4 regions of the Thalassotalea sp. HSM 43 genome follow, and region 1 is predicted to be linked to each of the others. Evidence: predicted binding sites of a transcription regulator. Region 1 holds the regulator's gene; each other region holds the start of a gene.

Region 1 (8,010 bases):
CTGGAATGCACTTGATTGAGTAATTCGACATTGCAGCTCTCGTTTAAAAACGCCAGCAAGCTGTGACCATTGTCACTGCCGACCAAAGCATCCAATGCTTCGTGGCGCAATACTCGTTTAAAACGTGCTTTAATTTCACTGCGACTCGCCACTTGATAGCCAACCACAGCCACTAACGATACTTGTTGGTAACTGAACTCAAGTTGATGCTGTTGCAGATATTCAATCGCCAACTGCGAAAACTGCTGGTTCACCACTAAGCACGACTTATCAGGACATTGGTAAATCGGTTCAAAGCGGGCAATCACATGCCGCAAATACAGCTCGCTGACTTTATCGGTGTTAATTTTCACCAGATCATTATTGTGAGTAACCGATAACTCGCTTTTTGCGATATCACCAAAGACACCAATTTCAGTGCCATTGTCTTCGGGTAAAAAACTGCTGGCAACATTCAATTGAATTTGCTGACATTGCAAAGGCGTTAATGTTTTCGCGTGTAGCACTGGATTGCCCAGTCTCCCCAACTCCGTTGCCACTGAATTTTCAATACGATGTAGCTTACGCGCGGTTGAAATAATGCGAGGATCGGCACTGTAAATACCGTCGACATCGGTCCATAGCGTGACACTTTCTGCGCCGATAAGCTTGGCAACAATTGTGGCACTGTAATCGCTGCCATTGCGGCCCAATGTTTGCGTTCTATTTTGCGTATCTGTGGCAATGTAACCGGTGATAACCGTTAACTTTGCTGCTTGCTTAGCCGTTAATAACGCGTGTTGTGAGCTATGCTCAACCAATTGATAATCATTGTCACAGTCAAGATGTAACACTTGACGTGAGTCGACACCAATACATGGGCATAACTGTTCATTAATCAGCGCCGATAACAAACGCATTGACCAAATTTCACCATGGGCTAATAGATCGTGTCGCTGATATATATCATCAAAATGGATGTCGGCAAGCTTGGCAATATCTGTAGCGATTTGCTGGCATTCGGTTGCTGCCGCTGATGCAGATAGTAATTCACAGACCAGTTGTTGCTGCTGATTTTGCAGCTCTGTTAATAATAACTGGCGCTGTTCGCTCTGTTGACAGTTAATGATTGCAAACAGCTTATCCGTGGTTTTACCATTCGCTGACACCACGACGACGTCATCAAGCTGTGCTTCTTGCTTTAAAATTTGTATAACTCTTAATAAACATTCAGCATTGGCCAGTGAACTGCCACCAAATTTATGCACATTTACCGGTATTTGTACGGCGTTATCTATATTTAACAAAGATGAGTTTGCTTGGTTCATGACTTATCCCTAACCGGCTTTATCACTAGGTGCAGCAAATGCAGCATCAAGGGCTTGCTGTAAATCAGCAACAATATCGTCAGCATCTTCAATGCCTATAGACAGGCGAATCAGTGTTTGTGAGATACCGGCGGCTTTTTGTGCAGCTAAATCCATCCCAGCGTGTGTCATGGTCGATGGATGTGCAGCCAAAGACTCTACGCCACCAAGAGACTGGGCTAGTGTAAACAACTGTAAAGCGGCAAAGAAATTGCGAACCTGATTTTCATCGCCTTTAATGTCAAACGACAACATTGAACCAAAACCGGCTTGTTGCGCTTTAGCTATCTCATGACCAGGATGAGTCGACAGGCCAGGATAATAAACAGCCTCGACAGCCTGGTGCTCGGTAAGCAACGCAACCACCGCTTGGGTATTTTGCTGATGAGCGCGCAAACGTACAGGCAAGGTTTTGATACCGCGTAACGTCAGGTAGGCATCAAAAGCACTGCCAGTAATACCAATGCAATTTGCCCACCAAGCCAGATCATCGCCTAATTGCGGGTCTTTAGTGACAACGGCACCGCCGACAATATCTGAATGACCATTAATAAACTTAGTGGTTGAATGAATAACTATATCAGCACCGAGCTCTAATGGGCGCTGCAGTAATGGTGATAGAAACGTGTTGTCGACGGCAACTAAAGCGCCAACCTGCTTTGCCGCATCGCAAACCTTTTTAATATCCACTAAACGCAGCAATGGATTACTTGGTGTCTCAACTAAGACCAGTTTTGGCTTTTTGGCTAAGGCGTCCTCTAGCGCTTGACTGTCGGTTTGATCAACGACATCTAATTCGAATTGACCACGTTTGGCTAGATGGACAAACAATCTGTAACTGCCGCCATAACAATCATGCGGTATCAGTAATCGGTCACCCGCGCTGAGCAGTTGGCAAATTAGGTGAATCGCCGACATCCCCGTGCTGGTTATAATACCTTTGCTGCCACCTTCTAAATGTGCAATAACCTCGGCCAGCGTTTGACGCGTTGGGTTACCCGTGCGCGAATAGTCATATTGACGTTTTTCGTTAAAGCCTTTGAGGCTATAAGTACTCGATAAATGCATCGCCGGCACGACAGCTCCGTGATGCTGATCACTGTTTATTCCTGCCTGTACCGCGATGGTCGCTAATTTATCGAGTTTCATAATTTTGTTACCGTGTATATTAGTGGATGTTTAGACGTCTATAAATCTATACGGATTAATTACTCAGGTCAAGAAGTTTTAGCCATCTATACATCTTTGCTTATAGATGTTGACTCAAACAACATATCCAGTACAATTTGATCAGCTGAGTAAAAACATCCAGATATAATTAAAAAACGGTTATTAGGGAGCAAAAATGGCTGACTGGAATGGCGAGTACATTAATCCATACGCGCCACACGGCAAAAAAAGTGAGCAAGTGAAGAAGATCACCGTATCTATTCCACTGCGAGTATTAAAAGTATTGACCGACGAGCGTACCCGCCGTCAGGTAAATAATTTACGTCACGCCACCAATAGTGAGTTGTTATGTGAAGCGTTTTTACACGCGTTCACCGGGCAACCATTGCCAAGCGATAACGATTTGGCGAAAGATAACGAAAACTTGTTACCTGAAAGTGTGCGTAAAGTGCTGGAAGAAAATGGCATCACCGACTTTTCAGACTTCGAGAACGATGATTAAACATCATTGATGTCAATTCATTGAATAAAAAAAGCGCTGATATCAGCGCTTTTTTATTGTTGTGATTTAACTTACTAGCTATTGCCCATACCCATATAGTTTTTAGGTAAGTCTATGGTCGACACGCCGGTTTCAACAGCGGCATTGGCGACAGCGAAGGCAACGTTGGCCAATAGTCTTGGATCCATAGGTTTAGGAATAATGTAGTCCTTACCAAACTCAAGTTTGTTACAACCGCTCGCGTGCAACACCCCTTCTGGTACAGGCAATTTGGCAATCTCTCGAATCGCATCAACTGCAGCAACCTTCATAGCATCATTAATTTGGCGAGAACGTACATCTAAAGCACCGCGGAAAATAAATGGGAAGCACAACACGTTATTCACCTGATTTGGGTAATCAGAACGACCGGTTGCCATAATCAAATCATCACGAGTCGCATGTGCCAGCTCCGGCTTGATTTCTGGATCCGGGTTCGAGCAAGCGAAAACAACTGGTTTTGCAGCCATTAGCTGCAATTGCTCCGCTGATAATAGATTAGGACCTGATACACCAACGAACACATCCGCCCCTTCTAAGGCGTCTTCTAAGGTGCGTTTATCGGTATTATTGGCAAATAATTTTTTATATTCATTTAAGTCATCACGGCGGGTATGAACGATACCTTTGCGATCTAGCATGTAAATGTTTTCACGCTGAGCGCCGCAAGTGATCAATAATTCCATGCAGGCAATGGCCGCAGCGCCAGCACCTAAACATACAATTTGAGCTTGCTTTAGTTGTTTACCTTGCACTTCTAACGCATTAAGCATGCCTGCAGCTGTGACAATGGCGGTACCATGTTGATCATCATGAAAAATTGGCACCTTACAGCGTTCAATCAAGGCTTTCTCAATTACGAAACATTCCGGTGCTTTGATGTCTTCAAGATTTATGCCACCAAAGCTATCCGCAATATTCGCCACGGTATTAATGAAGTCTTCAATGGTATTGTGTTTAACTTCAATATCGAACGAATCAATATTAGCAAAGCGCTTAAATAACAATGCTTTGCCTTCCATAACAGGCTTAGAAGCCAATGGACCTAGATTACCTAAACCCAAAATCGCCGTACCATCACTGATGACCGCAACCGTATTACCTTTGTTTGTATAGCGATAGACATTATCTGGATTTTCTGCAATCTCTCGTACCGGCTCTGCAACACCCGGACTATAGGCAAGAGCCAAATCATCCGCCGTTTCGGCAGGGGTGGTTAATGCAACACTGATTTTGCCTGGTTTAGGCTGTTCATGATAATCGAGGGCTTGTTGACGCAGATCTGTCATTGACGAATTCCTTTAGAAAGACAAGGGTAGCTTAAGCTTAGTTAGAATAGTGAATGTTACCTGAAAACTTTCATAAGGGTTACATTTTTTAATGGCTATTTTGTTATAAGAAAGCGTTATTAGTAACAAATGATTTACGCATATATTGAACCATGCATATCTAGTTTATTGGCCTGCATAAATAACAAAATCTGTTGCCATATCGGTGTGCTGTTTATGGTTATTATGTTGCCAAAGTCAGCGTAAACCGCTACCGTTGTTGGCAGTTGCAATTCATGTTTAAGAGAACCTATATGAACAAATCTACCATCAGCATTGCCTGCCTATTGACGTTAATTACCAGCTCAACGATGGCGACAGAAAACATAGCCGAAGCGCCTTTGGTATCGATTACTAGCCAAGATGCATTTTTTGATGCGATAAAACAGCACTGTGGTAAAGCATTTGCCGGAAAAGTTACTGTCGATAACAGCGACAGTGATGCATTTGCCAATAAACCGCTGATCATGCACGTGCGCAAATGCAGCGATAGTCAGCTGCAAATTCCATTTCATGTTGGCGATGACTCATCACGTACTTGGCTTGTCACCAAAACCGGCTCAGGGTTGTCATTAAAGCATGATCATCGACACAAAGATGGCAGCAATGACGCGTTGACTATGTATGGTGGTCACAGCCAAGATGCAGGTTGGCCGCAAGTGCAGTCTTTCCCTGCGGACCAATACTCAAAAGAAATGTTTGTTGCCCAAGGGATCCCACAATCGAACGACAATATTTGGCAAATGTTTATCTACCCAGAAAGCTTTTCGTATCGTTTGATTCGTCATGGCCGTGAGTTTCGCGTCGATTTTGACTTAAACAAGCCGGTAACACCACCTAGTGCACCTTGGGGTTACAGTGATAAGTAAACACAACTAAGGTTTGCCGTGTCGTTAATGTTTCGCTCAATGAGTTGCTGTTTTCTATACTTAATGGCAAATGTGTCAATCGAGCGTAAATGTCGATGCCTAACGAAATGGAGCGGCGACAACAGATCATAGATACTGCATTGCAATTAGCGAGCAAACGTTCATGGCACGCTGTTGCAATGCATGATATCAGTAACGAGATAAAGCTGCCGCTGGTGCAGATAAAACCTTTGTTCCGCAGTAAAGACGCTATTGCCGAAGCCATTTTCGATCGTGCCGACGATGCAATGCTGGCGCTAAATGACAACCCCACCTTTCAACAGCAAAACTCACAGCAGCGATTATTAACCGCCATTATCACCTGGTTTGAAGCCTTACCTAACAACAAGGCGGTGTTAAAAGCGATCATGGCCTACAAATTTGAACCTGGGCACATCCATTTACAAGCACACGGCGTCACTAGAGTAAGCCGCACGGTGCAATGGTTTATCGATATTGCCAACATTCGCCAACAAGGGCTTAAACGAATATGTATTGAAATTAGCGTTACCGCGAGTTACTTGCTCAGTTTTGCCCATTTTATCCATGACAAAAGCCCTGGACACGAGCGCACGAGGCATCGCTTAGCAAAGATGTTGGCCAGAATTGTTGATGCCGACACTCGACAGATATAGCTGATTCGTTGATGGATGCATTCACCCATGCAATCGTTGGCGCTGGTGTTGGCCAATGGTTTAAGCACAAACAAGATGATAATCGACTTGCCTCATGGCAATGCAGCGCAATCGGTGCGGTAGCAGCGTTATTGCCAGATCTGGATTATCTATCATTTTGGCTTCATCCTTTAGAATTCCTCGCCTATTGGCATAGAGCAGAGAGTCATTCTATTGTGCTTGCACCACTATGGGCCTATCTATTTATGGGTCTATTATTACTTTGCAAACGGTACCTATTTGCACACGTTCGTATCAACCGAAAATGGCTCTACACATTGCTGTTGACTGCCATCATGTCACATCTGCTGCTGGATGCGTTGACGGTATATGGTACGCAGTGGTTTGCACCGCTAAGCAGCTATAAAGTCAGCTTTGCACTATTGTTTGTTATCGATGGCTATTTCACTGGCAGTTGTTTGCTCGGTCTGCTTATTTATAGTTGCTATGATTGGCGCAATAGCAACACCACTCTAGAACACGCAACAACAGCTAATAAAACATCGGCCCTTAATATGGCCAAAAATAAGATGGCAATTAATATGGCAAGACAAGCGATTTGGGCTGTGCCACTAAGTTATTTATTGCTGGTTGCCGGCATCAAGCAATACACACTCACATTACTAAGCAAGCAACCTTCACAGTTAGCCAGTGGCAGCACGATTAGTCATAGCAGGGTGAGCAATAGCACGATGTTGTTACCACAACCGTTTTCACCTTTACTGTGGTTGGCAATAACGCAGCAGGATAATGATTTGCAATACCGCTATATTCGTCTGGCTAATGACAAAGTAGCAAGACAACTTAGCTCAAGCCTAGACAAGCCGGGTTACCTTGACCGTTATAACGATATCAACAGCAAAAAAAGCGTCGATGCAAACCGCGTGCAATGGCAACACACTTATCACCCAGCGAGCAGTGATGATGTCAATATTGTTAATGCCTGGCGGCATCCCCTAATGCAGGGCTTTCGGGACTTTGCGGTGTACCCGGTATTTTTGCAGCACAGCCGAAGCAAGCAGAAAGAGTGTTTTTGGTTTAGCGATTTACGCTATCACTGGCCATATTTTTTACCGTCATTTCGCTATGGTGTATGTCGAGAATCTGCCACGAAAAATGATTGGCAGCTATACCGAAAACGATATCTAAGTGATGAAACACAGCTCGTTAATTAACAAACTAGGCAAACAAAAAAGCCGGCATAAGCCGGCTTTTTCTTATAACGAAATGATTATTCGTCGAACGGGTTAACCAAAATCATGGTCTCTACACGATCTGGACCAGTCGAGATAATATCAATTGGAACACCACAAACTTGCTCAAGACGTTTGATATAAGCTCGTGCGTTTTCAGGTAGTTGCTCTACCGTTGTTGCACCAATAGTCGACTCACTCCAACCAGGCATGGTTTCGTATACTGGAGTGATGTTTTCGTAACCTTCAGCCGCCATTGGTGGCACAGTCAAAACATCGCCTGATTGAGTTTTGTAACCAGTACAAATCTTCAATTCTTTTAGACCATCCAATACATCTAGTTTGGTTAAACAGAAACCAGAAATAGAGTTAACTTGCACTGCACGGTGCATAGCGACGGCATCAAACCAACCACAACGACGTTCACGACCGGTAGTTGCACCGAACTCGTGACCAACAGTACCTAAATGGTGACCGACTTCATCGTTTAGCTCTGTCGGGAATGGACCTGAACCAACACGAGTCGTGTATGCTTTGGTAATACCTAATACATAGTCAAGGTAACGAGGACCAAAACCACAACCTGTGGCAACACCACCAACCGTGGTATTTGAAGAGGTAACATATGGGTATGTACCGTGGTCGATATCAAGTAAGGTACCTTGAGCACCTTCAAACATGATTGACTCACCGTTTTTGCGTGCTTGGTCTAAGGTTTCGCTGATATCGTCCATCATGGCAATGATGGTCGGCGCGATAGCCATAACATCTTCGAATACTTGCTCAACGTCCAAAGCTTCTGCTTTGTAGTAGCTCGTTAATACGAAATTATGGTATTCCATGATTTCAG
Region 2 (8,010 bases), 1.5 Mb from region 1:
ATAACCAATAGAGAACCGTTTTTTGTTGGTTATCTTTTAACTCTACTTCACAGCCACATCCACTCATTTTTAAACTCCAAATAACTTGTATGACATAACTATAAACCCTATAGTAACTATAGGGTCAAGTTTGTGGAGTGCTTTTATGAAAATAGGCGAGTTATCGAAAACATCGGGATGTTCAGTACAAACAATTAGGTACTACGAAAAAGAAGGCTTACTCTCTTCTCCTGGGCGCTCTGAAGGGAATTTCAGGGTATATGATAACAATTCCTTAAAAGAACTAGAGTTCGTAAAACACTGTCGTAGCTTAGACATAGCACTGTCAGATATTAAGCGCCTAATTGAATTAAAAAATAGACCTGAAGAGAGTTGCGCAAGTGTAAATGCGTTGATTGATCAACAACTAGAATTAGTAAACCAACGAATGCGAGAGTTAAAGGCTCTCAAAAAAGATCTGCAAAATATGGCAAGCTCTTGTGCTTCTGGAAGTATTATAGAAGCCTGCGGTATTATTAAATCATTGGATAGTTAAATAGATAGACCCCAACGTCTGCTTTAATCAAAAATCCTTTAATATTTGAGTCTTGACCCAAGGGCTAATTTTGGCACTAAGCAGCCATACAAATAAAGGGCTATGAATAAACTATTCATAGCCCTTTATGTTAATATTCACCTTTTCCTTGATGCATCAAAAATATGCACACGAAAGGTCAATAGCTTGGGATAATCCCGCCTTTTTATTTTTAATGTGGTGTAAAACAGCTTAGCTTTTTGCCCCAGTTACGGCATTAACATCTGCATCAGCATCAGGCTTCTTTAACGAATACGATAAAATAAGATAGCCAATGATGCCAGATAGCAACGAGCCAACAACAATACCTAATCGCTCATCAAACAGTTTGTCCATATCGGTGGCTTCGAACGTCAAAGAACCGATAAACAAACTCATGGTGAAACCAATACCACACAATGCCGCTGTACCGTATAACGTTTTGAAATTCATGCCTTTTGGTAATTCGGTTAATTTCATCTTGACCGCAAGATAACACATGCCAAAGACCCCGACCTGCTTACCGATTAATAATCCCATAGCAATACCCATAGGTACCGGGTGCAACACATCTTCCGCCGATACCCCTGATAAGTTTAAACCGGCATTAGCAAACGCAAATACAGGCAACACAAAGAATGCCACGACGGAATGCAAATCATGTTCTAACGATTTCAGAGGAGAAAAGTCAGGGTCAGTTTGAGATTTTAATGGGATAAATAACGCCACTAACACACCCGCTAACGTCGCATGTACACCGGACTTCAACATCGCAACCCACATCACAACACCGATCATCAAATACAAACTGCGTGCCTCCACTTTGCGATGGTTCAAAAGCCATAATATTGGTACGCAAACCGCGACGATCACTAATGAGGTAAACGAGATATCATCGGTATAGAAACAAGCGATAATAATAATCGCGCCGATGTCATCAAAAATGGCTAATGAAGTAAGGAAAATCTTAACTGTAGCCGGAACACGCGAGCCGAGTAATGTTAATACACCTAAAGCAAAGGCAATATCCGTTGCTGCTGGGATCGCCCAACCTTTGATATTGACTGGATCTTGGTAATTAAAATACACATAAACCAGCGCAGGAACTAACATACCACCTATTGCGCCAACACCAGGTAATATAATATTTTTACGTTCTTTTAATTCGCCTTCTATGAGCTCTCGTTTTAGCTCAAGACCGACCAAGAAAAAGAATATCGCCATTAAGCCATCGTTGATCCACAGCAATAATGGTTTAGCCACTTCAAGTGGCCCTACTCTGACTTCGACCGGGGTGTCGAGGATTAAATCATAATACACAGATAACGACGTATTGGCGCAAATCATTGCCAACACGGCCGCCATCATCAAAATAATACCACCGGCGGATTCTAGCTTGAAAAAGCTGCCGATAAAGTTTTGTTCAGTTTTCATAGAACTCCTGTAATCTAGAACTGACTATGGCTTTATAAAAGATCCTGCTTTAAAAATCAAAAGCTTTGCGTTGTCAGGACCTTATCAAAGGGAATAACGTGAATTAACGCAAATCATGCATTAGATAGTGGCTTAAAGAATCGGTTCCCTGTTTAGCGTTGAATGTAGGAGAAAATCCGATGAATGCCAAATTTTCAAGGTGATATTGCCAGACAACATTAAAGTTGTGCGTTTAATCGACTAAATCCGGCGTCTAAATCAGCAATTAAGTCTTCGACATCTTCTAAACCAATATGCAAACGAACTAATGGTGTACTGTACGGCCAATTGGTCGCTGTGCGCATCGATTTAATATTCGAATTAGCTAAAATCAAGCTTTCATAGCCGCCCCACGAAAACCCCATTTTAAAATGATGCATGCCGTCTAACATCGCATTTAACGCCTGTGGATTAGACTGTTTCAAGACAAAGGAAAACAATCCATTACCACCAACAAAGTCACGTTTAAAATGCTCATGCCCTGGGCATGAATCTAAGGCTGGGTGCAACACGGTTTCAACTTCTGGGCGAGTCTGCAACCATGATGCTACTTTTAATGACGCCTGTTGATGCTGATTTAATCGCACACCCAATGTACGAATACCGCGCATGGCTAAATATATGTCATCCGGTGATGCACATTGGCCCAATAAATACGAGTTTTCTCGCAGCACAGGCCAACATTTTTCATTAGCCGTGGCTGTTCCCAACATACAGTCCGAATGACCGACCACATATTTGGTTGCAGCTTGTACAGACACATCAACGCCGTATTCAAACGGCTGGAAGTGTATTGGTGAGGCCCAAGTATTATCAAGCATGACCACAATGTCTTCGTTCTTTTGATGCGCTACCTGACATATACCCGGTACGTCTTGTACTTCCATGGTTAGTGAACCCGGCGATTCTAAAAATACAATACTGGTATTGTCTTGAATTAAATCGCCAATATCACGGCCAATCATCGGATCATAATAAGTAACCTCAACGCCAATACGAGCCAGCGTTTTGCTACAAAAATCACGGGTCGGTTCATAAGCGGTATCGACCATTAAAATATGATCGCCACTTTTAACAAAAGATAAAATCGCACTGGTAATCGCCGCGGTGCCACAAGGGTAGACATAACAACCTGCGCCACCTTCTAACTCCGTCATTGCATCAGCAAAGGCGAAGGTTGTTGGCGTGCCACGACGGCCATAAAACGGCACTTGTTTGGCTCGGTTTAGTGCCGCATGTTTCATCTCTTTAACGGAATCAAATACGATTGTAGAGGCACGGTATACCGGCGGGTTTACCATACCTTGGGTCCATTTTGACTTGCGACCGGCATTAACGATTTTAGTATCTTTTTTCATATGCTTGTTACTTGTGTTTATTCGTTGCACTACTGACTTTGCTTGTTTTACTGATTTGCATAATCAGCCAAGCTGTTAACGGTACTTGCTAAGCAAAAACGTTATTTATCGAACGTTTATAATGGCTTGTATGCTCGACTTACACTGTACGTGTTAGTACCAACGCTATAGGTTTTAGCAATCTAGCCATCTAAACATGGTATACCATGTCAGTCATAAATGGCAGATATTTTTAAAACAACTGCATTTGATCGTCGATGATATTGCTAAAGTGTTTACCAATAAACGGTAGAATGCCATCGGCAACCGCGCCCAATTGACGTTCAATGTACAACGGATAGTCTATTTTACTGCGTAAGTATTCCAATGCCTGTGGCCCTTCTTTGGTATAGACATATTCAATCCAGGTACGTTGTTGATAGCGCAACGGTTTGCCTTGTTGTTGGTTTTGTTGATCCGCGTCTCTTGCCGCTCTAACATGTGGAGGGACATTTTTTTGGTATTGCTCTAACTGTCGTCTAATGCGCTTTCGATACACTAATTTGTCATCAAACTCCCCTGCTAAGGTTCGTTCGACAATATCTCGAATGTACTCTTCAACAGGCTCGCCCTTAAAAACCTTAAGATACAAAGTCCGCTGAAAGTCTTTTGCCAATTGGGTCCAATCGGTGCGTACGCTCTCTAAGCCTTTAAAAATAAGCTTTTCTTGTTCATCTCTACCCACAAGGCCAGCATAGCGTTTTTTAGTACCAATATCCTGACCTCGTACCGTTGGCATTAGGAAGGTGTGAAAATGGGTTTCAAATTCAATTTCTAGCGATGATTCAATGTGGAACGCTTGACGCAGATGGTGTTGCATTTTGTCATTGATTAAATGCATCATCTCTTTGCCAATTTGCTGACTTTGTTGGTCGTCTTTATCGTCACCAATACTGACAAAAATCGAATCGGTATCACCATATATAACCCGATAATCCAGTTCTTCGATCCAGTCTTTGGTTAAATTTAATAGCTCATGGGAACGCTTAGTAATCGCCCCTGATAAACGAGGATCGAAAAAGCGACAACCATTGGAGCCCAAGACACCATAAAAGCTATTCATGATGATCTTAATGGCCTGAGATAGTGGCGCGTTGTTTTGCGCTTTTGCCTTATCACGCTCTTTCCATAACGAGGTAATAATGTCAGGTAAAAAATGTTTCTCTCGTGAAAACCACGCACCATCAAAGCCGGGAATAACCTGCTCATCCAGACCTTTCAGGTGATCGCTAATACCTTCAACCATGCCCATAGGGTCAATGTTAAAGGTGCGGATAATGCTTGGGTATAGGCTTTTAAAATCAAGTACCAAGACGTTTTGGTACAGACCCGGCGTCGAGTCCATGACGAAACCGCCTGGGGATACCAAATCACTGCGGCCATCCCCCATGTTTGGCGCGACATACCCTGCTCGATGTAACCTAGGCAAGTACAAATTAGTGAATGCGGCAACACTGCCGCCAATTCGATCCAGTTCAAGACCCGTTAGCTGGGTACGTAAAATGGCGTAATCAAGCAATTGGGTTTTCTCAAAAATCAGCCACACCAAGCGGCAATCTTCGAGGTTGTAACTGGCGAGTTGTTGTTTTTGGTAGAGAAACTTTCGAGTGATTTCTGCAGCTCGATTATCAACATCGTCAATATCTTTGCCGATTCCCAATAATGTTTGTGCGACGTTTTCTAGGGCAAAGCTTGGAAAACTATAGGTTGCCGAGCGCAGCATATCGATACCATCGATAACCACTCGCCCAGCAATATCGATAAAATGCTGTTCTTGAGATTGTCGATTTTTACGCCAATGAGGATTGCTGCCATCTCGGCCTATGGCAAATTTTATATTGTTTAGATCACATCGTTTTTGCAATAACTTAAAATCAAAATTTATGACATTCCAACCAATAAGCACATCCGGATCGACGTCATTAATAAAACCGATAAAGCGCATTAGCAATTCGTATTCATCATCGATCCATTCGATGTAATCGTCGCTGTCTTGTTCTGGTTCGCCAATCATCAGCACTTTTTTTATCACCGAACCATCCGCGCTTTCACCATAGGCGCCAATAGAATATAGCTCGCCATCAAAGGAACACTCGATGTCTACCGACAACATTCGCAAGTTTGGCGTAAACTCACAACTGCGCACTTGCGCGTTAGCGGCATGCAAAAACCCATGGGCGTGACTGAAATTACCGGTGAATTCACACGCACCATTAATAAATCGTTCCATGATAAAACGATCTTCAGGACGTACGTCGTCTTCGTAGCATTTAATGCCAGCATCATTGAGCACTTCTCGTGCACGATAAAACGCCGCTATGGAGCTAAAATAAAAGCCCGCAACGGTCTCACCGGCAAAGGACTTTAACGATAGATGTTTACTAAGAAAGTTGATACCAGCTTGTTTTAGGTAGGTTTTAGCGCTCTCAACGCTTGTGGTTTCAACAAAGAAAATGGCTTTTTCACCGTCGACGGTTAACTTAACCGGGCCATCTTCGGTCTGTAACCAATAGGTCAACTGCATCATTCTCGCCACATCACGACTTTGACGGGTGAGAACAAATCCTTTTTTGATTGTGTTTGCCATTATTTAGGTGTAATTACTAATAAACCTGTTAATATATACAGCAGTATATTCGAGACATGCGCCGTTGGAAATAATTATTTATGCTAGGTGACAAAACCAAGGAGTTAATTCGCTCTGCCTACAAGCGAATTGGCGAAAGTCTAGACAATTTTAGCCCTCGTAAAGAACAAGCATACCTGATAGCCGAAATCGCTAAAACCATTGCTGGCGAGTACGATAAAAATACCCGTCATATCGTCATTGAAGCCGGTACAGGTACGGGTAAATCATTAGCCTATTGCCTTGGTGCCATCCCCTTGGCGAAAAAGCGTAAAAAGAAAGTCATTATTTCTACGGCAACGGTTGCCTTGCAAGAGCAATTGGTCAATAAAGATTTGCCGTTTATTTTAAAGCACGCAGGTTTTGTTTTCGACTTTTGCTTGGTAAAAGGTCGCCAACGTTATGTCTGTGCGCAAAAGCTAGCCTTAGCAAACCACAATGACAGTGATGCCGGCCAAGTTGCTATGTTTGAGCAAAAGCCAACCAAACAAGATACCGACCTATTAAAGCGTCTCGACAAGGCTTTGGCCAATGGTAAATGGCAAGGCGATAGAGATTCTTGGCCAACGCCAATTCCAAATCATATATGGCAATTTATACAAAGTGATAAACACAGTTGTTTGCGCCACCTGAATGAACACACTCAATGTCCATTTCATAAGGCGCGCGAGCGCATGGACGTTGCCGATGTGTTGGTGGTGAATCACAGTTTGTTGCTTGCCGATCTTGAGTTAGGTGGCGGTAAGATTCTCACTGAACCCGAAGATAGCGTCTATATCATTGACGAAGCGCACCACTTACCGGATATTACCCGAGATCATGCCAGTGCCATGGCAACGGTTAAAGGCGCAATCGAATGGTTGCAACGCTTAAGTCCTACCGCGGATAAAATCAATAAATTATCAACCACAGATCGCACCATATCCCCTTCACTAAAAATTGCTGATTTAAGTGAGGAGATCATTACCGATCTCAAAAAGGTCAATGAATTTTTCGATGCCAACCAAAACCTGTTTTTTTCACAAGATAAGCAATTTCGTTTTGAAAACGGCGTCGTGCCCGACGAATTGCGACACCTCGGTGAAGACATTGCCAGCGCCAGTAAAAAATCGTTAAGCGAAATCAATAAGCTATACAATTTACTGCTTGAAGAAGTCAAAGATGGCAACGTGCAAATGTACCGTGCTGAGCCCTTGCTTGCTGAGGCAGGGTTTGAAATACAACGGGTAGAAAACCTCGAAAAAATCTGGTCGATGTACGCCAAACAAGACAGCGACAAAGGTGCGCCTTTAGCGCGATGGATAGAAAAAACATCCGGTAAGCGCGATGATTATATGGTCAGTGCCTCACCTATTGAGGTCGGCTTTATGCTGCAGGATAATTTATGGGATAAGTGTGATGCTGCGGTATTATGCTCGGCCACCATATGCGCGCTAAATTCATTTGAACATTTTCGCCGTCAAGCGGGCTTGGGCATCAATGATGGTACCCAATATAAAAAGTTAAATTCACCGTTTAACTACCAAGAAAATGCAGTTTTAACGATACCGAAAATGCAATACGAGCCGAACGTAAGTGATGCGTTCACCAAAGAAGTCATTGAAAAACTACCCAGTCTATTACGAGAAAACCAAGGTAATTTGGTGTTATTTTCCTCATATTGGCAAATGGAGCAAGTGGCTGACGCTTTGCGTAAAAAAGCCAAATATAAAGCCATTCAAGTGCAAGGTGAACAATCAAGACAGCAAATCATTGAAGTGCATAAACAGCGTTGTGACAAAGGTGACACCAGCATCATATTTGGTAGTCAAAGTTTCAGCGAGGGCCTAGATTTACCTGGTAAGTATCTAACAAACTTAATCATTACTAAATTGCCTTTTTCGGTGCCGACCTCACCTGTTGATCAAGCGCAATCAGAATACATTAAACTCAAAGGCGGAAACCCGTTTATGCAAATCAGC
Region 3 (8,010 bases), 530 kb from region 1:
ACAATGGATGCGAATAAAGAAAAGGCGTTAGCCGCAGCATTAGGCCAAATCGAACGTCAATTCGGTAAAGGTTCAATCATGAAATTAGGTGAGAACCGCAGCATGGACGTTGAAACAGTATCGACTGGTTCATTATCGTTAGACGTTGCATTAGGTGCTGGCGGTTTACCTATGGGTCGTATCATTGAAATCTACGGTCCAGAATCAAGTGGTAAAACCACATTAACGCTAGAAGTTATTGCTGAAGCACAACGCAACGGCAAAGTCTGTGCGTTTGTTGATGCTGAGCACGCACTAGACCCTATTTACGCTGAAAAGCTTGGCGTTAATATCGATGACTTACTTGTTTCACAACCAGATACGGGTGAACAAGCGCTAGAGATTTGTGACATGCTGACTCGTTCAGGCGCGGTTGACCTTATCGTGGTTGACTCGGTAGCGGCGTTAACGCCAAAAGCTGAAATCGAAGGTGATATGGGTGATAGTCACATGGGTTTACAAGCTCGTATGCTGTCACAAGCTATGCGTAAACTTACCGGTAACTTGAAACAATCAAACACCATGATGATTTTCATTAACCAAATCCGTATGAAGATTGGTGTAATGTTCGGTAACCCAGAAACGACGACCGGTGGTAACGCACTAAAATTCTACGCGTCAGTACGTTTAGATATTCGTCGTATCGGTGCGGTAAAAGAGGGTGACCAAATTACCGGTAACGAAACGCGTGTTAAGGTTGTTAAAAACAAAATTGCACCACCATTCAAACAAGCTGAGTTCCAAATCATGTACGGTGAAGGTATCAACAACATTGGTGAGTTGATTGACCTAGGTGTACAACATAAGCTGGTTGAAAAAGCCGGTGCTTGGTATAGCTGTAACGGTGAACGTATTGGTCAAGGTAAAGCTAATGCATGTAAATTCTTGAAAGAAAACACCGCAATGGCAAAAGATCTTGATGCTAAGTTACGCGCTATGTTGTTAACGACAGTTAAGGACAGTGAAGAAGAAGCGGTTGAAGTTGAATAACATTAACGCTTAATCTTACAGATAAAAAAAACCGCTCTTAAGAGCGGTTTTTTTATGTCTTATTTAGTGGTGTAACCATTAACCACCAATGTGTTGATTAAGAAAGTCGATGACTTTTTTGTTTGCTTTAACACGGTTAGATTCGATTCTAAAACCATGGTATTCATCATCCACAAACAAGGTTTCCACTTTACGATCCATATCTTCTAATCGACTGGCTAAATCTTCAGCATGCTCGATTGGTGTGCGATCATCTTCAGAACCATGAATTAATAGCACTGGTGTTTTCAGTTTGTCTAAATTGTAATATGGCGATTGGCTACGTAATGTTTTCTCATCATCACTGATCGCTTCATTTAGATAATCTGCACCATAGGCTGAGTCAGGAATGTCACCTCGATCATAAGCCGCTTCTAGTTCAAAGATACCAGCTGCTGCAATAGAACACTTATACAAGTCCGGTTCCACTATAGAGCTTTGTAGCGCCGAGTAAGCGCCAAAACTCCAACCGTAGATACACAGTTTGTTGGCATCTGCGATACCGCTATTTACAGCCCACTTTGTCGCATCGATGATGTCATATTGAATTTCGGTACCCCATTTTTTATCACCCATGTGCATGAAGTTTTCGCCGAAACCGTCTGACCCTCTAAAGTTAACTTGTAATACGGCAAAACCGTTAGAGGTTAGGGTTTGTACGTGAGAATCATAACCCCAATAGTCTCGTGCTCTTGGGCCACCGTGTGGCATAACCACCAATGGTAAGTTTTTACCGTCAATATTATTCGGCAAGCTAATATAGCCTAGTAATTCAACACCATCTCTTGCTTTAAACCTAAACGGTTCCATTGCCGATAGTTCTTTTGTCTCCAACCACTCATAGCTCTTGAACAAGAACTTCGCTTTGTTTTCAACCGTATCGTATAAATAGAAGGTACCAGGGTTTCTATCGCCGTGTGTTAATACAACGACGGTTGAACCGTCTTGTGTGGTACTCGTGATATCAACAGAGTCACCTTTGAAAGACTTATAAAGAATTTGATGAACATTGGCTAATGGTACTTTTTTAGTAAACATTAGGTAATTTGAATAATCTTCATCAATTTTAATGCCGTAAGGTACGCGGTCTCTGTCATAAAGCATACGGCTTATAACGGCGGTCTCACTTTTAAAAACCTTACTAGATTTTTTCTTTTTAAAGTTATACGAGTACAAGGTACCGTTGTCGCCATCATCAAAGAGGGTGTAGTAAAGCTTGTTATTGTCTGCGCTAAAACCGTAGACGTCGACTTTGTCTTTGGCAAAATCCACATCGATATCAAATGGGAAATCGCCCCATTCACCGCCAGGTTCGCGGTAATAAAGCAACGTATCGTCATAACCGACCGTGCCTTTGGCAAAACGAACTTCTTTATCGTGATCAAGCCAGAATCTATTACCACGACCTGGTGATTTCATAATGCGTTTTTGCGCACCGGTATAAACGTTAAGACGAACTAACTCTGGTGCACGTTGTTCTTGATGTCTTGCTCTTAACCAAGGGCGAACCATGATTAAGATGTTATCGTCGTCGCCATCTAGAGTATCAACGACCGTACCGTAACCACTGAAGGTTTTACGCTTTGATGTTGAACCAACGTCACCGTTATGATTATTTGAGAAGATAGGTTCACGTCTACTACCATCGTAGTTTATGGCAAATAAACGACCTGTCAGAGCCTCTACGCCTAACGCACCGGTCTCAGTCAATAGCGAGACGACGACGCGCTCGTTATTCACCCAGTGGTAATTACCGACACTTTCTTTACCACCCATGATTAAGGTAAATACCAGCTTTTTGGATTCTGTTTCCATAAATGCCAATACATATTCGCCTTCATGATAGGTTCTAACGGCCAAGTGTTTTCCATCTGGAGATATTTTTGCGGAGGTGTACATAGGCTTTTTGGCATACTTAGCAAGCTCTTCTAGATCGGCTGCCGATGCCTGTGCTCCTATGAACATAAACAAGAATAGGGTAATAAACTTCTTCATAACTTCCCTTTTTATTATTTTGGAATGTGATTGTATTCTTGAAATCTTCAAGAAAGTGTTTCGATTTTACACACATTTAACATTTCTTTACAAATTGACGGTGTAATTATTTTTATAGACGTCTAAACGTTTAGATGTTGACATTTCCAGATGGTTAAGTAGTATTAAGCACAATGCAATATGGGAAATAGTCGATGCCAATAAAGATACCGGATCAGTTGCCAGCGTTAGCGGTACTGGCCAATGAAAACATTTTTGTGATGTCGGAGAACCGAGCGATAAACCAAGATATTCGCCCGATGCAGGTTGCTATTCTCAATTTGATGCCAAATAAGATAGAAACCGAAGTGCAAATATTGCGCATGCTTTCTAATACACCACTACAGATCAATGTTGATTTAGTGCGGTTGCATTTAAACGAGTCGAAGAATACGCCTAAGGCACACATGGATGCGTTTTACGTATTGTTTGAAGACATTAAACACAAAAAATATGATGGTTTAATTGTCACAGGGGCACCACTTGGCCAGCTCGATTATCAACAAGTGACGTATTGGCCCAAAATCGAAGAGGTATTCGCGTGGGCGGATGCCAATGTGACGTCGACTATGTATTCATGCTGGGCGGCTCATGCGGCGTTGTATTACCATTATGGCTTGCAACGTGAGTTGAGAGAGCAGAAGTTATCCGGGGTCTATTTGCATCAAACGCTTGACGATTTAGAGCCGCTAACACGCGGCTTTGATGAAGAATTTAAAGTACCACATTCTCGATATGGTGAAGTGCCAATAGCAGATTATCATTCTATTGATGGCTTGAATGTGCTTGCCGAATCGCACCAAGCCGGTGTCTATTTATCCGCCAGTGATGATAAAAAACATGTATTTGTTACTGGCCACCCGGAGTATGATGCAAGTACCTTAAAGGATGAATATCAACGAGACATCAGCGCGGGTATCGATGCCTTTGTTCCAGTTAACTATTTTATCAATAATGATTTCGAGCAAAAGCCAAGCAATAGTTGGCGCAGCCATGGCTGTTTATTGTTTAGTAACTGGCTAAACTACTATGTATACCAAATTACCCCATACGAACTTAATAATTAACTCAAGGCGTAGCCTTTTACCTGCTTTTCGGAAGTAACAGTGAAATCAGCAACCAGCATTTTATTAGAGCAACAATTAGCACAGCGTATCTTAGTTTTGGACGGTGCCATGGGCACGATGATCCAACAGCATAAGTTTGAAGAAAGTGATTATCGCGGTGAGCGTTTTGCCGATTGGCACTGTGACGTAAAAGGTAATAACGATTTATTGGTACTTAGCCAACCTGAAGTTATTGCTGATATTCATCGCCAGTATTTATTGGCCGGTGCCGATATTATTGAGACCAATAGCTTTAACTCAACCACCATCGCTATGGCGGATTACGACATGGAGTCGTTAAGTCGTGAGATCAACTTGGTATCAGCACAGATAGCAAGACGTGTAGCGGATGAAGTGACAGCGCAGCAGCCTCATAAACCTCGCTTTGTTGCCGGTGTGTTAGGGCCTACTAACCGTACCTGTTCAATTTCTCCTGATGTCAACAATCCGGCATTTCGTAACGTCTCATTCAATGAGTTGGCCGAGGCGTATGTAGAGTCGACCGAAGCATTGATTGAGGGTGGCGCCGATATCATTATGATAGAAACCATCTTTGATACCCTGAATGCCAAGGCGGCCATTTTTGCCATTGAAGAAGTGTTTGCCAAACGTGGTCAGCGACTACCAATAATGATATCAGGAACCATCACCGATGCATCGGGTCGCACCCTGTCGGGACAAACGACCGAAGCATTTTACAATTCTATGCGTCATGCCAATCCGATATCGTTTGGTCTTAACTGTGCGCTCGGTCCCGTTGAGCTGCGTCAATATGTTGAAGAGTTAAGTAATATCTCTGATTACGCGGTCAGTGCCCATCCAAATGCCGGTTTGCCTAATGCTTTCGGTGAATATGACTTCACCGTTGAGGACATGAACGCGCACATCAAAGAATGGGCCGAGTCTGGCTTTTTAAATATTGTAGGTGGCTGTTGTGGTACCACGCCTGAGCACATTAAAGGCATCGCGGATACCGTAGCAAACATCAAACCACGACCTATTTCGCCTCGTAAAACGGCGTGTCGATTATCAGGTTTAGAAGCATTAACCATTGATCAAGACAGTTTGTTCGTAAACGTAGGTGAGCGCACCAACGTCACCGGCTCGGCGATTTTTAGACGCCTGATTACCGAAGAAAAGTACGACGAAGCGATTTCGGTTGCTTTACAACAAGTTGAGAATGGCGCTCAAATCATCGATATCAATATGGATGAAGGCATGCTCGATAGTCAGGGCGCCATGGTTAAGTTTTTGAACTTAATTGCCGGTGAGCCTGATATTGCTAAAGTGCCTATCATGTTGGACTCGTCTAAATGGGAAATCATTGAAGCCGGGTTGCAGTGTATTCAAGGTAAAGGCATCGTTAATTCCATTTCATTAAAAGAAGGCGAGCAAATATTCCGCCACCAAGCGGAGCTTATTCGTCGTTACGGTGCGGCGGTTATTATCATGGCCTTTGATGAAGTTGGTCAGGCGGATACGAAACAACGCAAAGTGGAAATTTGTACTCGAGCCTACAATATTTTGGTTAATGAACTGAACTTTCCGCCGGAAGATATTATTTTCGATCCCAATATTTTCGCCATTGCCACAGGTATCGAAGAGCATAATAACTACGCTGTCGATTTCATTGAAGCAACCAAAGTTATCAAAGACACCTTGCCTTATGCCATGGTGTCTGGTGGTGTATCTAATGTGTCTTTCTCGTTTCGTGGTAATAACCCGGTGCGAGAGGCGATTCATGCGTCGTTTTTATATCATGCCATTAAAAATGGTATGGACATGGGGATTGTTAACGCTGGCCAATTAGCCATATATCAAGACATTCCTGAAAACCTATTAAAGGCGGTTGAAGACGTTGTTCAAAACAGTGATGACGGCGCAACCGAGCGCTTGCTTGATGTCGCCGAGGAGTTTCGCGGTCAAGCTGGCAGCAAAACCAATGTGGTTGATTTAGCATGGCGTGAATTGCCCGTTAAAGAACGTTTGCAGCATGCCTTAGTCAAAGGCATTAATGAGTTTATCGTCGAAGATACCGAACAAGCTCGTGTTGAAGCGAGCAGACCATTGGACGTTATCGAAGGGCCATTGATGGATGGCATGAACGTAGTAGGCGATTTATTTGGTGAAGGGCAAATGTTCCTACCGCAGGTGGTAAAATCCGCTCGTGTTATGAAACAAGCTGTTGCCCACTTGCAACCGTATATTGAAGCCGAAAAAACCGAAGCCTCAACCAATGGTAAAGTGCTGTTAGCCACCGTTAAAGGCGATGTGCACGATATTGGTAAAAACATCGTCGGTGTGGTGTTGCAATGCAATAATTACCAGGTTATCGACTTAGGGGTGATGGTGTCCTGCGATAAGATATTGCAGGTAGCAAGAGATGAAAACGTCGATATAATCGGTCTTTCTGGCTTGATCACACCAAGCTTAGATGAAATGGTTCACGTTGCTAAAGAGATGCAGCGTCTCGACTTTGACTTACCTTTATTGATCGGTGGCGCAACGACATCTAAAGCCCATACTGCCGTTAAAATAGAGCAGCAATATCAACATCCTGTGGTCTATGTGCCAAATGCATCTCGCTCGGTATCCGTGGTTAACTCCTTGCTGACACCAGAATTGAAAGGCGATCTGGTCGCTAAAATCAACAAAGAATACGAAACCGTACGTGCACGCCACAATAAAAAAGGGCCGCGCAGCGATTTGTCGACCTTTGATGAGGCGAAAGCCAACAAATTTGCCTTATCTTTCGACCACTACACTCCACGCAAACCAAACAAAACCGGTGTCACGGTTTTAGATAATCTCGATTTAAATGAAGTCAGAAAGTACATCGACTGGACACCGTTTTTCTTAACTTGGCAATTGTCTGGCAAGTACCCGAAAATTCTTGAACATGAGCTTATCGGCGAAGAAGCAAGAAAGCTGTTCGCCGATGCAAATGCGATGATAGATCAGGTTATTGCCGATAAGAAGCTGCAAGCCAAGGCGGTTATTGGTTTGTTTCCAGCAGCCAGTATCGGTGAAGATATAGAAGTATATAGTGATGATGACAAAAACCATCGATTGACTACATTGCGCAACCTTCGTCAACAAACGAAAAAGAAAGCAGGGCAATATAACCGTTGTTTAGGTGATTATATTGCCAGTAAAGACAGCGCTATTGACGATTACATTGGTGCCTTTGCGGTGTCTTCTGGCTTTGGTGCGGATGAGTTGGTGGCTGAATATGATGCTAAGCACGATACGTACAATTCCATTTTATTAAAAGCAGTGGCAGATCGTTTAGCTGAAGCATCAGCCGAATATTTGCACGAACGTGTGCGCAAAGAGTTTTGGGGTTATGCCAGCGATGAAAACTTTGATAACGAAGCGCTTATTCGCGAATCGTATCAAGGCATACGCCCTGCGCCGGGCTATCCCGCTTGTCCAGAACATACCGAAAAACGTACCTTATGGGAGTTGCTCGATGTTGAGACCAATATCGGTATGGAGCTGACCTCTAGTTTTGCCATGTGGCCGGGTGCTGCGGTGAGCGGTTGGTACTTTGCCCACCCAGACAGTAAATATTTTGCTGTCGCGAAAATCGACAAGCAACAAGCACAAAGTTATGCCGATAGAAAATCGATGAGCTTAACAGAGGCGGAAAAGTGGCTAGCGCCTAACTTGGATTACGGGCAGTAACATCATTTTTCATGGGGTCAGATCACTTGAAAAACATTGAAAATGTCATACGTTCAAGTGATCTGACCCCTTGAAAGTAAAATCAAGCAATCACGCAGTAAAAAAGGGCATCGAA
Region 4 (8,010 bases), 490 kb from region 1:
GTTTACCAAGCTCGTTAACGCAATTGCAAAAATACGGCGTATTTGCCAAAGTAGACATTAATGAAGCTGATGATTTAGCGTTTCTGGCGCTGGTAGGCCAACAAGGTGTGGCTTTTTTAGAGCAACAGTTTGGCAAAGTACCTGACTCGTTTAACCCGGTCGTTGCTGAGCATGGCACCAGTATTGTCTATCTTCCCGGCAGCCTTGACCGCTACCTAGTGGTGAGCGATAAAGCGCAACTGAACGATATTGCTAAGCAATGTCAGTTACCGATTTATGATCATACCTTGTGGACGGCGATAGAAATTCAATCGGGTTTTGTCCACTTAAATGAGCTAGCCGCAGGCGACTATGTACCGCAAATGGTCAATCTGCAATTGGTTAATGGCATCAGCTTTTCTAAAGGTTGTTATATGGGCCAAGAAACAGTGGCACGTATGAAATATTTAGGTAAAAATAAACGTGCATTATTTGCTTTGCAAGGTCATACCGACCAAGTTGTAACTATTGCAGATGACGCGATGCTAGAGCTACAAATGGGTGAAAATTGGCGCCGTGGTGGCAATATTATCAGTCATTATCAAGCAGACAGCGGTGAGCTATATATACAAGCGGTACTCGCTAGTGATACCGAGCAAGACGCGGTATTTCGCTTAAAAGAACACACGGATGTCACCTTTAAGCTGATGTCTTTACCTTATTCATTAGCCGAGTAACCGGCATAATTAACATTGGATCTAATATGAAAATTGCAAATAACAAAGTTGTCAACATGCACTACGCGGTTATGGATAAAGATGAAAACCTAATCGATAGCTCGTACGATCACAAACCATTGGCGTTTATCCATGGTTCAGGTTTCCTTATTCCAGGTCTGGAAAGTGCACTAGAAGGCAAGCAAGTTGGTGACAGCTTTATCGTCGATATTGCCGCTGAAGACGCATACGGTGAGCGCCATGACGGTTTAGTACAAACAGTACCTAAAGCGCTATTTGCTAGCATTGACGATCTTGATGTTGGTATGCAATTGCGTGCCCAAACGGACCAAGGCGAACAGACAGTTATCGTTATTGGTATGGACGAAGAAGAAATCACCGTTGATGGTAACCATCCTTTGGCCGGTATGGACTTGAAATTTGATGTTGAAATCATCGAAGTACGTGACGCCAGCGAAGACGAGCTAGCGCACGGCCATGTTCATGGTGAAGGCGGTTGTGGCCACTAACGCCATTACTTAAGTCATTACTTAGGTCATGCTTAGGTCATCAATGACGCCAGATAAACAGCTGAGCGCAGAATAAGTAAAAGGGGTGGTTCATCCACCACCTTTACAGCGTAACAACGCAGTTCACATACTAAAAAATCCCGTACAGGGTTACTGTACGGGATTTTTTCATGTGCTATTAATGCATCAACGGCTAGGCTAACGCACTAGCGATGTTAAGCATGGCCGACATCAGTCGATAAATGGCCTAAATCGATACCCAGTTTTTCTGCCGCTTTTTGCCAGCGTAACTCGACCGGTGTATCAAATAAAATTTCTTTATCTGCCGGTGTAATCAACCAAGAATTGTCTTTAATTTCCTGCTCTAATTGACCAGCGCCCCACCCTGCATAACCTAAGGTCACCAAAAATTGATCCGGTGCACTTTCTGTTCCTAAGGCTTCAAGAATGTCTTTCGAGGTGGTGATCATAATATCTGAGCTCAGTTCCATTGAGCTGTTCCAACCGCCTTGGCTATTGTGCAATACAAATCCACGGTCAGGTGCAACAGGACCACCGGCAAGAACCCGCTGCGTTAATCGGCCAGCGGTGACTTTTTCAGCGTCTATTTGTTTTAACAATTCACTAAGGGTTATGCGCACAGGTACGTTAATAACCAAGCCCATAGCGCCTTGGTCATTGTGTTCACAGATGTAGGTTACTGTCTTGTGAAAATAAGGGTCTTGCATGTTTGGCATGGCAATCAATAGATGGTTTTCCAAACTATCCATGTCCCCTCCTTAAATGCTAGGCATTGTGTTTTGAAATTATCTTATAGAGAGTATGACCGGCTAATATCGATGACAATTCTCTCTGCCTATTAATAAACATGGCGCTAAAAACAGATTTTTTCAAGCTGCCTGTTTTAAGGCAAAACAGGCAAAAAAACACAAACCCTATACGTTACTTGGCGTTAGCGACTATTTCTTCGATTGCATCAAATAATTTACCGCTAATATTTATTGGATAGGCCTTTTCAATTTCGCGAATACAGGTTGGACTGGTGACATTAATTTCAGTGATTTTATCGCCAATAACATCAAGACCAACAAAATATAAGCCGCGTTTTTTCAATTCTGGGCCTATGGTCTCAGCAATTAATTTATCCGACGCCGATAACGGTCGAGCTTCGCCACGACCACCTGCGGCAAGATTGCCTCGGGTTTCGCCTTGTGCTGGAATACGCGCTAAACAATACGGCATTGGCTCACCATTAACGATAAGAATACGCTTATCACCATCGACAATCTCTGGCATGTATTCTTGCACCATGGCATACATAGAGCCATGCGCGGTTAAGGTTTCGATAATGACCCCGACATTGGCTTCACCGTCTTTCATACGAAAGATTGATGAGCCACCCATGCCATCTAGCGGCTTGATGATCACATCTTTGTGTTGCGCGTGAAAATCGCGAATACGCGTTGCATCGCGAGTGACTAAGGTTTTAGGTGTGAACTCTGCGAACCAAGCGGTAAACAGCTTTTCATTACAGTCACGCAGACTCTGTGGCTTATTAACGATTAATGTGCCTTGCTCTTCTGCTCGCTCAAGCATATATGTTGCGTAAATAAACTCAGTATCAAATGGCGGATCTTTGCGCATTAAAATCGCGTCCATATCGGCCAGAGCAACATCATCTGTCGACTCAATATCATACCAATGCTTGGCGTCATCAAAGACAGTCACTTTGCTAACACTTGCGCGAGCTTCGCCGTGCAACATATACAAATCCTGCATTTGCATGTAGTACAACTCATGGCCGCGACTTTGTGCTTCCAACATCATCGCCAGACTTGAGTCTTTCGCGACATTAATGTTTTCAATCGGGTCCATAACCACGCCAATTTTTAACGTCATAATAATTCCTAACTAGGGTTGGCTTGTATTTATAAATCGCCAAACTTGCATTGTAATGCGGTAATCGCGGTAAGAGCCGCGGTTTCCGTTCTTAATACTCTAGGGCCAAGCAAAACATCGGTGAATCCGGCATGTCCTGCGTCACTGATTTCATCATCTGAAAGACCACCTTCCGGACCGATAAGTAATCTTACCGCATCCGCTTGCATCGGTAGTGTCGAGATAGAGTATTGTGCTTTGGGGTGTAGATTTAGTTTCAATTCATCGGTGTTCTCGCTCAACCATTGCGATAACGGTTGCGCCGGCATCACTTCTGGCACTTGAGCACGACCACTTTGTTCACAAGCACTGATGACAATCTTTTGCCATTGTTGACGCTTTTTCTCAAGGCGTTCGCCACTGAGTTTGACACCACAACGCTCGGTAAACAATGGGGTAATTTGATTGACCCCCAGTTCAACAGACTTCTGTAAGGTAAAGTCCATTCGATCGCCACGAGAAATGCCCTGACCTAAATGAATGCGCAATGGTGACTCATTATCCACGGCAACCGAGTTTTCTATACTGGCAAAGGCCTGCTTTTTACTTACTTGGGTCAGCTTCGCTTGGTAGTCATGACCATCGCCATTAAACAGATAAATAATATCGTCGGTTTTTAAGCGCAGTACCCTGATCACATGGCCAAAAACATCATCGCTAAGGGCGACTTCGCTGCCGGTTGTTAATGCTCCAGGTTGGTAGAATCGATTGTTGCTCACTGAATTGGCACTTATTGCTGCTATCTGCCTTACAAGATAGGGGCGATGGATGCAAAAAACAAGAGATGGCGCGGCAAATATATGAATAGATTAAAGACAAAAAAATAAGCCAGATATGAATCTGGCTTATTTAAAACAATGATATATTTTAACGGCTTACTTTAAGCCGGCAGCATCGCGTAATGCATCTGCCTTATCGGTTTTTTCCCAACTAAAGGCGGTGAAGCTGTCATCACCCACCGTCATTTCAAATGGTTCGCGACCAAAATGGCCATACGCTGCTGTCATTTGATACATCGGATGCAGTAAGTCCAACATTTTGGTAATGCCGTATGGACGCAAGTCAAAATTCTCTCGTACCAATTTAATCAATGTATCTTCATCAACCTTACCGGTGCCGAAGGTTTCAATTGAGATAGAGGTCGGTTCTGCGACACCAATCGCGTAAGACACTTGAATCTCACAACGCTCGGCAAGGCCTGATGCAACAATGTTTTTGGCAACATAGCGACCAGCGTAGGCGGCACTGCGATCAACTTTAGATGGATCTTTACCTGAGAACGCACCACCACCGTGACGAGCCATACCGCCGTATGTATCAACAATGATTTTACGACCGGTTAAACCACAATCACCTACCGGACCACCAATAACAAAACGTCCTGTTGGGTTGATGAAGTATTTGGTTTGCTCGGTTAGTAGCTCAGCTGGTAACACATGCTTAATGATGTTTTCCATTACCGCTTCATACAAATCTTCTTGGCTGATATCAGGGTTATGTTGGGTTGATAATACAACCGCATCAATGGCCACTGGCTTGTTATCTTCATAAACAAACGTTACTTGCGATTTTGCATCTGGGCGCAACCAAGGTAGCACACCAGATTTGCGCATTTCAGCCTGACGTTCTACCAAGCGATGCGAATAATAAAGCGGAGCTGGCATAAGTGATGGCGTTTCGCTGGTTGCATAACCAAACATTAACCCCTGATCACCTGCACCTTGTTCTTCTGGCTTAGCACGATCGACACCTTGCGCAATCTCAGGTGATTGCTGGCCAATCAAGTTCATGATGCCACAGGTTTCACCGTCAAAACCAACATCTGATGAGGTATAACCGATATCGGTAATCACTTTACGGGTGATAGACTCCAAATCAACCCACGCTTCTGTGGTGACTTCGCCAGAAATGATTGCCACACCTGTCTTAACCATGGTCTCACAAGCAACGCGAGCGTGCTTATCCTGGGCGATTATCGCATCAAGTACTGCATCAGAAATCTGATCAGCAATTTTATCAGGGTGACCTTCAGATACAGACTCAGAAGTAAAATAATGTTTAGCCATGACGCCTCTTTTTAAAAACTATACATTCAGCAGGGATAACGTCGTTACGTTTGCCTGCTGACAAATGCCTAAATAATAGACAAGGAATTCGGAATTGAGAGAATTTTACCTTGCTTTCTTTCATAAATCTACACTTTTACGTCTAGACGTCTAAACTTTTTTCTGGAAAAAATTTTCTCTGATTGTTTTTCATTTCAAGGGGTCAGAACACTTGATCTCTTTTTCAAGTGTTCTGACCCCTTGAAAGAAGCAAAAGAGCACCCTAAGGTGCTCTTTTAATTACTATGTTAAGACCAGTATGGATCAGTGTTTATTCAACGCCGTCCAGTGTTGCGCCTTTTAAGCCACCAATACCGGTTTGATCGTTACTGCGAAGTTTGATCATTAAGCGTAGATCGTTTGGTGAATCGGCGTGATGCAATGCATCGGTGTAACTGATATCACCGGATTCATACAAATCAAACAGCGCCTGATCGAAGGTTTGCATGCCCAATTCACGAGACTTCGTCATTACCTCTTTGATCTGACCGACATCGCCTTTTTTGATTAACTCAGCGATATAAGGTGAGTTCAATAGAATTTCGATAGCAGCGCGGCGACCATGACCGTCACGGGTCGGTACCAACTGTTGGGCGACAATGCCGCGTAAGTTCAAGGCTAAATCAAACTGTAATTTTTGATGTTGCTCAGCGGGTACCAAGTGCATAATTCGGTCAATTGCTTGGTTGGCGTTGTTAGCATGCAGTGTAGCAATACATAAATGGCCGGTTTCAGCAAAGCTTAGTGCATGCTCCATGATTTCTTGCGAGCGAATCTCACCAATCAGAATAACATCTGGCGCTTGTCGCAATGAGCTCTTCAAAGCAGCATCAAAGGATTCAGTATCCATGCCGACTTCGCGTTGAGTGATCATTGAACGGGCATGCTCATGAACAAATTCCACCGGATCTTCGATGGTTAATATGTGACCACGCGCATTACGGTTACGATAACCAATTAACGACGCCATTGACGTTGACTTACCCGTACCGGTACCACCGACAAACAATACCAAGCCACGTTTTGACATCACCAAGTCTTTCAATACCTGTGGCAAGCCTAGCTTGTCGACATCCGGTATATCGGTAACGATGCGACGAACAACCATGCCGGGCATTTCGCGTTGCCAAAACGCTGAAATACGAAAACGGCCAATACCATCTACGGCGATAGCGTAGTTACATTCTTTGGTGGCTTCATATTCAGCTTTGTTCTTGTCATTCATCGAGCTTAAGACAAGATCAAGTGCCTCATCATAACTGAGAACCTTTTCATCAATGGCGACTAGCTCGCCATTGATTTTGGCACTGGCAGCTAGATTAACGGTTATAAATAAATCCGATGCATCTTGGCTGACCATATTGCTTAACAGTTCGTGTAAATACATCTCTCAACCTTAGTAAACTTTAAACTGATTCTTATCAGCTGCTTTTGCCATAGCGTCTTCACGGGTGATCAGGCCACGACTTAATAAGCCTTGTAAACATTGATCCATGGTTTGCATACCATGTGACATACCGGTTTGAATTGCCGAGTACATTTGCGCAATCTTATCTTCACGAATCAGGTTACGAATCGCCGGGATACCGACCATGATTTCGTGTGCAGCAACTCGGCCACCACCTACTTTCTTAATCAGTGTTTGCGAAATTACCGCACGCAATGATTCAGACAACATAGAGCGAACCATGTCTTTTTCTTCACCAGGGAATACATCAACAATACGGTCAATGGTTTTTGGTGCCGAGGTGGTATGCAAGGTACCAAATACTAAGTGACCGGTTTCTGCCGCGGTCATCGCAAGACGAATGGTTTCAAGGTCACGCATCTCACCAACCAGAATAACATCGGGATCTTCACGTAGCGCACTACGCAACGCGTTGCTAAAGCTTAACGTATCACGGTGCACTTCACGTTGGTTAATCAGACATTGCTTGTTGTCGTGCACGAATTCGATTGGATCTTCGATGGTTAGAATGTGATCGCGCTTAGATTCGTTGATGTAATCTACCATCGCTGCCAAGGTTGTTGATTTACCCGAACCCGTTGGACCGGTGACCAATACTAAACCACGAGGGTTTTCAGAGATTTGGCGGAAAATATCTGGGCAACCCAACTCATCCAATGATAAAATTTTACTTGGGATGGTACGAAATACAGCAGCAGGGCCTCGGTTCTGATTGAACGCATTTACCCTGAAACGAGCTAGGTTTGGCACTTCAAAGGAGAAATCCACTTCAAGATTTTCTTCGTATTCTTTGCGCTGACGATCGGTCATGATGTCATACACTAGAGCATTTACATCTTTGTCTTCTAGCGGTGGAATGTTAATCTTACGTACATCGCCATCAACACGAATAGCGGGTGGCATACCAGTGGAAAGGTGTAAATCTGATGCGTTGTGTTCAACACTAAACGCTAAAAGTTCGGTAATATCCATAATATTCCTAATTAATTATTGTTATCCAGAATAAAAACTATGAGTCTAATCGCTGATAATCTGCGCAAGGTTTTGACATCTATTGAGCAGTCATGCTGCCAGTCTAACCGCCAGGTTAATTCTGTAAATTTATTGGCAGTAAGTAAAACCAAACCTGCTGAAAACATCGCCGCGGCTTATTCTGCGGGGCAACGCCATTTCGGCGAAAACTACGTTCAGGAGCTTGCGAGTAAAGCCGATGAATTATCCGATTTGGATATCATCTGGCATTTTATCGGTCCTATTCAGAGTAATAAAACTCG

What was found. Region 1 encodes MetJ, which represses methionine synthesis genes. Its sites were predicted from a motif close to TAGACGTCTAGACGTCTA; they were not measured.
Region 2: E2K93_RS16740 (cystathionine beta-lyase) is a predicted target of MetJ. The motif match lies at 3,560-3,577, and genes of this name have one in related genera.
Region 3: metA (homoserine O-acetyltransferase MetA) is a predicted target of MetJ. The motif match lies at 3,179-3,196, and genes of this name have one in related genera.
Region 4: metK (methionine adenosyltransferase) is a predicted target of MetJ. The motif match lies at 5,365-5,382, and genes of this name have one in related genera.

Annotation. Positions count from the first base shown of each region.
Region 1 covers NZ_CP038493.1:2,282,956-2,290,965, reverse strand. The annotation lists gene metL (bifunctional aspartate kinase/homoserine dehydrogenase II) at 1-1,307, opposite strand, end outside; gene metB (cystathionine gamma-synthase) at 1,317-2,495, opposite strand; gene metJ (met regulon transcriptional regulator MetJ) at 2,692-3,018, shown strand; gene E2K93_RS09800 (malic enzyme-like NAD(P)-binding protein) at 3,093-4,346, opposite strand; gene E2K93_RS09795 (hypothetical protein) at 4,697-5,254, shown strand; gene E2K93_RS09790 (TetR/AcrR family transcriptional regulator) at 5,344-5,928, shown strand; gene E2K93_RS09785 (metal-dependent hydrolase) at 5,940-7,142, shown strand; gene E2K93_RS09780 (adenylosuccinate synthase) at 7,199-8,010, opposite strand, start outside.
Region 2 covers NZ_CP038493.1:3,817,493-3,825,502, reverse strand. The annotation lists gene E2K93_RS16755 (cation transporter) at 1-67, opposite strand, end outside; gene cadR (Cd(II)/Pb(II)-responsive transcriptional regulator) at 146-535, shown strand; gene nhaA (Na+/H+ antiporter NhaA) at 767-1,987, opposite strand; gene E2K93_RS16740 (cystathionine beta-lyase) at 2,206-3,384, opposite strand; gene E2K93_RS16735 (DNA polymerase II) at 3,617-6,010, opposite strand; gene dinG (ATP-dependent DNA helicase DinG) at 6,091-8,010, shown strand, end outside.
Region 3 covers NZ_CP038493.1:2,813,297-2,821,306, forward strand. The annotation lists gene recA (recombinase RecA) at 4-1,029, shown strand; gene E2K93_RS12185 (alpha/beta hydrolase family protein) at 1,108-3,063, opposite strand; gene metA (homoserine O-acetyltransferase MetA) at 3,258-4,169, shown strand; gene metH (methionine synthase) at 4,209-7,895, shown strand.
Region 4 covers NZ_CP038493.1:2,769,935-2,777,944, reverse strand. The annotation lists gene ygfZ (tRNA-modifying protein YgfZ) at 1-716, shown strand, start outside; gene E2K93_RS12005 (FKBP-type peptidyl-prolyl cis-trans isomerase) at 743-1,225, shown strand; gene E2K93_RS12000 (YqgE/AlgH family protein) at 1,441-1,995, opposite strand; gene gshB (glutathione synthase) at 2,168-3,124, opposite strand; gene rsmE (16S rRNA (uracil(1498)-N(3))-methyltransferase) at 3,154-3,882, opposite strand; gene metK (methionine adenosyltransferase) at 4,039-5,229, opposite strand; gene E2K93_RS11980 (PilT/PilU family type 4a pilus ATPase) at 5,540-6,655, opposite strand; gene E2K93_RS11975 (type IV pilus twitching motility protein PilT) at 6,665-7,708, opposite strand; gene E2K93_RS11970 (YggS family pyridoxal phosphate-dependent enzyme) at 7,748-8,010, shown strand, end outside.